One region of the Brenneria goodwinii genome, then DNA from elsewhere that is predicted to be linked to it. Evidence: predicted binding sites of a transcription regulator. Region 1 holds the regulator's gene; the other holds the start of a gene.
The links. The regulator PhoB, encoded in region 1, activates phosphate uptake and scavenging genes when phosphate is short. The targets are predictions, from matches to a motif close to CTGTCATAAAACTGNCNNAT.

Region 1 (3,148 bases):
AACCGATTCGGCAGAGTAAACAGAAAACGGGAGCCTAAGCCAAATTCGCTCACCACTTCCAAACGGGAATCATGGTGACTCAGGGCATGTTTGACGATCGCCAGACCTAACCCGCTGCCGCCGGTCTGCCGCGAGCGCGCTTTATCAACACGATAAAATCGCTCCGTCAAACGCGGCAAGTGCTCCGCCGCGATCCCCGGTCCGTTATCGCTAACCTGAAATTGCGCGCCATGGGGCGTTTTCTGCCAGCAAACCTCAATACGAGTGCCGGCCGGCGTATGGTTAATGGCATTGTAGACCAGATTGGATACGGCGCTGCGCAGCTGTTCTTCGTTGCCGAAAACCTGAAGATCTTCATTCACCCGGAACACGATCTCATGGCGATCCTGGCTTAGCGTCTGAGCCTCGCGCTGTAATACGCGCAACATCATAGGCATATCGACTTTTTCGCTTAGATCGATAGTGGCGGCGGCTTCAATACGCGACAGGGTTAACAGCTGTTTGACCAATCCATCCATCCGCCGCGTCTGTTCCTGCATGGTATTCAGAGCCTTACTGCGCAGAGAGTCATCCAGCGCATTATCCTGCATCATCTCCAAATATCCCTGCAACACGGTTAAAGGGGTGCGCAGTTCATGACTTACATTGGCAAAGAAGTTACGTCTGGCCCCTTCCAATTGATGCATCTGGGTAATGTCGCGCACCATCATCAGCAACTGCCCCTCGGAATAAGGCATAATACGGAATTCAACGTGATGCGAGTTGTTCAGTTGCAACGTTAGCGGACGGCTGAAATCCTGCCCTTTCATATAGCTGGCGAATTCAGGATAACGCAGCAGGTTGAGGATATTCTGCCCGCTGTCTTCCGGCCAACGGAAATTGAGCAGGTGCTGGGCCAAGCGATTACACCAGAAAATAGTGCCATCTTCGGTGGTGATCACCACCGCATCCGGTAACGATTCGGCGCCGCTACGAAAACGCTTAATCAATAGCGCCAATTCGCGCCGCCGCCGCCGGTTGCGCAATTGCATTTGATAAAGGCCGTAGAACAGCGGTTCCCAGCTCCAGCGGCCCGGCGGCGGCGTCATACTGCGATCGACCCACAGCCAGTAGGAGAGTTTAAGCTGATTGTAAAAATGCCAGCAAAGCACAATTAAAACAGCAGCTAAAAGGAACCAGGGCAGATAACCGAATACCAGCCCCAGCAAAAGCGCGGGCAGACAAAAAAAAGCCAGCTCCAGCGCCAGCCTCTTCCATGATAGACGTTCTAGCACGTTGATGTTTCTCCGGTACGACAACCTTCAATAACGCGTTGAAAAACGGTATCCCGTTCCCCGAACGGTTTGCACCATTTTATCATGCCCGCTGGTTTCCAGCGCCTTACGCAGTCGGCGGATATGAACATCAACAGTGCGATCTTCAACATAAACGTTAGTGCCCCAAACATGATTGAGCAACTGTTCACGACTGTAAACCCGTTCAGGATGGGTCATAAAGAAGTGCAACAACTTAAACTCCGTTGGCCCCATGTCCAGTGCCAGTTCTTCCGTCGTTACCCGGTGCGAGGAAGGATCCAGACTCAACCCGCGCATTTCAATCACTTCTTCAACGGCCATCGGCGAAATACGGCGCATCACTGCTTTGATACGCGCCACCAACTCTTTAGGGGAAAAAGGTTTGGTAATGTAATCATCCGCGCCGACTTCAAGCCCGCGCACCCGATCTTCTTCTTCGCCCCGGGCGGTTAGCATCATGACGGGTATGTCGCGGGTCAGCGCTTCACGTTTCATATGCTTGATGAATTGCAACCCCGAGCCGCCTGGCAGCATCCAGTCCAGTAACACCAGTTCAGGAAAAGGTTCTGACAGTTGTGTTACCGCACTGTCATAATCTTCAGCTTCAACAGGCTGATAACCATTCTGCTCCAGAACAAAACATACCATTTCACGAATCGGTGCTTCATCTTCCACGACCAATATGCGTCTTGCCATTGTTAATCCTGCCGTTAATCATCGTCGCTGTTAGCATGCGCTGTGCATTATGCGTCAGTTTTGTGACAGATTTATGAAAAAAACGCCGGGGCATTTTTCAACCTCGATGCCCAGCCGATCGGCATTCCCCTTGTTACATCGTTTTTTTCGCGCCGCTTTCCAAACTTATGTTTTCGCAACGACAGCTCGCGCACAGGCTGTTTATAATCAGAGACATTGCGATTACACACCGCTCAGGGAGTTCCATGCGTATTATTCACACCGCCGACTGGCATCTGGGGCAGTATTTTTATACCAAGAGCCGTGCGGCCGAACATCAAGCCTTCCTGCACTGGCTTATTGCTCAGGTCGAACAGCATCAGGTGGATGCTGTAATAGTAGCAGGAGATATCTTTGATAACGGTTCGCCGCCAAGCTATGCGCGGGAAATGTATTACCGTTTTGTTGTCGATCTACAGCGTAAAGGCTGCCAGTTAGTCATATTGGCGGGCAACCATGACTCCGTCGCCACGCTGAACGAATCGCGGGATCTGCTGGCCTTTATGAATACGCGGGTGATCGCCAGCGTCGATGGCGATGTCGAAAAACAGGTGATCGTACTGGAAAACCGTCAGGGGCGGCCCGGCGCCGTACTGTGCGCAATCCCCTTTTTGCGTCCGCGCGATCTGATAACCAGCCAGGCCGGACAATCCGGCGATGAAAAGCAGCAGGCATTGCAGGATGCCATCACCGAGCATTACCAGCGGTGTTACCAGTTGGCCTGTCAGAAACGTGAAATACTGGGGCTGCCGCTGCCCATCATCGCCACCGGCCATCTGACGACCGTCGGCGTTACCGCTTCCGACTCCGTGCGCGATATCTACATCGGTACGCTAGATGCCTTCCCGGCGCAGGCGTTTCCGCCGGCGGACTACATCGCGCTCGGACACATTCACCGCCCGCAGCGCGTGACGAAAAGCGAACATATTCGTTACAGCGGCTCCCCTATTCCGCTGAGTTTTGATGAGCTAGGCAGTGAAAAGTCCGTCTGTCTGGTCAGCTTCGAACCGGATGCCCCGCCAACGATAGAGACGCTGCCTATCCCGATGGCGCAACCGATGCGGCTCATCAAAGGCGACCTGGCCGATATCGAGCGCCAACTATCCCTCTTTAATGAT
Region 2 (3,148 bases), 1.2 Mb from region 1:
TATTTGGCGAATAACGGCGCAAAAACAAACAACCCCCACATACCGTAAACAATACTGGGGATCGCGGCTAGCAGTTCGATGGCTACACCCAAAGGGCGTTTCAGCCACCCCGGAGCCAGTTCAGTTAGAAACAGCGCAATACCAAAACTGATGGGTATCGCGATAATCAGAGCAATCAGTGAGGTAACAACGGTGCCGTAGATCGGTACCAGCGCGCCAAACTGCTCGGCGGGAGCATCCCAGTTTTTCGTCCACAGAAAGGAAAAACCGAATTTTTCGATGCTGGGCCAGGAAGCCACAATTAGGGAAACAATAATGCCCCCTAATAACAGTAGCGTCACCAGCGCGGCCAATTTCACCAGCGCACCAAAAATGATGTCGCCATGCTTTCCGGGGGCTTTGATCGTTGGCTTGTACTCAGCCATGTGTCTCTCTTCTTAATTTAACGATGCTTGATAACAAACAAAAGCGCAGCGAAGGATGGAGAGTCATGATCTCCCCATCCCTTTATCCTGCTGCGCTCAGCGAGATAACCTTGCTACCAAACACAAGGAACGTAGTACAATTTTAGTACACTTACTCTTAATCCAATATTTTTCTAATTATATTTAATACAATGCCTTACCACTGCTATCCTTCACATTGGTTTTCCAAGCGGCGCGAATCTGTTCAACCACTTCGGTCGGCAGAATAGCATAATCCAGCGCTGTAGCCTCAGAACCGCCCTTCTCATAAGCCCAGTCAAAGAATTTCAGCACTTCCGTACCTTGCTCAGCTTTCGGCTGTGTTTTTTGCACCAGGATGAAAGTCGTTGAGGTGATAGGCCATGCATCATCGCCTTTCTGGTTCGTCAGATCTTGAGCGAAAGATTTGCTCCAGTCTGCGCCCTTGGCCGCATTACTGAAAGTCGTTCCTGTCGGGCTGACGACTTTACCGTCTGCGGAAAGCAGTTTGGTGTAAGCCAGGTTATTCTGCTTCGCGTAAGCATACTCAACGTAGCCAATGGAACCGGGAAGACGCTGAACGAATGCGGCGATGCCATCGTTACCTTTACCGCCCAGACCGGTCGGCCAGTTAACCGTAGAGCCGGAACCGATTTTTTCCTTCCATTCCGGGTTTACTTTCGCCAGATAGCTGGTGAACACAAAAGAAGTACCGGAACCATCGGCACGACGCACTACGGCAATATCCTGATCCGGCAGCTTAGCATTAGGATTCAGTTTGGTAATGGCTGGGTCGTTCCATTTTTTGATTTTACCCAGGTAGATATCACCCAGGGTTTTACCGTCCAGCGTTAGATCGCCGGATTTGATGCCAGGAATATTCACCGCCAGCACCACACCGCCGATAACGGTCGGGAACTGGAACAAGCCATCTTCCGCCAGCTTGGCGTCAGTCAGCGGCGCATCGGTCGCACCGAAATCAACGGTTTTAGCAAGAATCTGTTTTACACCACCTGAAGATCCGATACCTTGATAGTTAACTTTATTACCGGTTTCTTTCTGATAGGAGTCAGCCCATTTGGCATAGACCGGTGCGGGGAATGTCGCACCAGCGCCAGTAAGGTTAGTAGCGGCAAAAGCGGAAACCGCCGTCAGAGAAAACGTTGCCGCAACAATACTGGCAATAGTGGTACGCATAAGTTTCATAATCCCTCCTGTGGGATACCAAAAGTATTGTCGACCCGAAGTCGTGATTAATCAGAGTGTAGTTTGCAGGAGGAAAAATAGGACAGTTGAGTGACAGTAAAATGTACGAAATGTGACAGTTTTATGACGGAGTAAGAAAACACTACCGCTGTAAGGAAGAAAAGCACGTTACCAATAACTCAAAAAGAGCGCTCAACGAATAAAGAAAACAAAACCATCATTTATTATCAATAAAATAGATAAAAAAACCCAGTAAAATCCACGTCAGCCAATCACTGATTTCTGGCTGACGTGAGGTTGAAGCATTCACTCATGTTTCTGGCTATTATCGCCAACTCACCGCCAGCGGCGGAAAACCAATGACGTATTAATACCGCCAAAGGCAAAGTTATTGGACTAACCGGCATGGCCGCCATTACCTATACGTTCTAACATAGGCATAGCAACCCATCCGCGAAACGTACGTCGGCGAGCAGTAACGCCGAACCCACGCGCTGATTTCGCTTCAGGCAGATTAGCGTTGGTCAACGCTTTTAATGGGTCTGACCATTTCCGCCTAATAGTTTATAGATGGTATCCGGCGTATATTTATCATCCTGGTAATAAATCGCCCAGTCGGTAATTAACCCCAAATCGAGCGGGTAAACGCCCCCCTCTTTCATCTTATCGATATAGAAAGGATGATTTATTAATTTTCCGCTAAAGGCGTCGCCGTTCATCGACTCAGGTATAAACCACATATGCTCACGCTCGTCCTCTGCGGGGTCGCCGTAGGGAATCCCGCATTTGACCAGAAAGCGCCATTCGTTTTCCTGCTGCGGTTCGGCTGATTTATTGAGCAGTTTTGCAAAAAAGCCTTTTTTAATCGGTTCCGCGGACACGGCATAGTTTTCGAACATCCGGCCAAAGTAATGCCAACGCAGCTTAGCCTTGCGCGACATTTCATACGTCTCGGCGTTGGTTCGCCAGAACATGATGGCATTCTGCTCTTCAAATCCCTTAAAAAACGTCTCCAGCGCCGAATTTTCTTCCGTTGCGCGGAACAGCATACAGGATGGCGTCATGTGAACGTCATCACGATCGGCCCGATCGCCAAGAAATTCGCCTTCAGGCGCATCGGACAGGTCGTAATGCATCTCTTCAAGCGGTCTAAGCTGAACGACGGAGATTGGTTTATTGACGTGGCGCAGGCCTTCTTCAAAAGGCAATGCCACCACATATTCGTATCCAGCTTGCGTTTGCCCACACAAAATCGGTTTGTTAAACGTAACCTGCTGGTTTTCAATACAGTTATTAGCGAAGTTTCTGAACAATTCGGGAATGCCGTAATAGGAATTCAGCGTATGCGGAATAACCAGCTCCACTTCAGTTATGCCGCAACGGGTAAGCCCGTGGGTATGGAACCAAAAGGCGGTCGGTGGGTTGTTGTGCGGGTCGTAAATGGCGTGGATCGTGTATAGATTCTCCACATCCGGCAACACATCATCTTCCAGTTGGAA

Region 2: pstS (phosphate ABC transporter substrate-binding protein PstS) is a predicted target of PhoB. The motif match lies at 1,760-1,779, and genes of this name have one in related genera.

The regions. Positions count from the first base shown of each region.
Region 1 is NZ_CP014137.1:2,976,578-2,979,725, forward strand. Features, by position in the region: gene phoR (phosphate regulon sensor histidine kinase PhoR) at 1-1,274, opposite strand, end outside; gene phoB (phosphate response regulator transcription factor PhoB) at 1,302-1,991, opposite strand; gene sbcD (exonuclease subunit SbcD) at 2,237-3,148, shown strand, end outside.
Region 2 is NZ_CP014137.1:4,218,399-4,221,546, reverse strand. Features, by position in the region: gene pstC (phosphate ABC transporter permease PstC) at 1-425, opposite strand, end outside; gene pstS (phosphate ABC transporter substrate-binding protein PstS) at 609-1,649, opposite strand; gene ACN28R_RS18710 (DUF4026 domain-containing protein) at 2,183-3,148, opposite strand, start outside.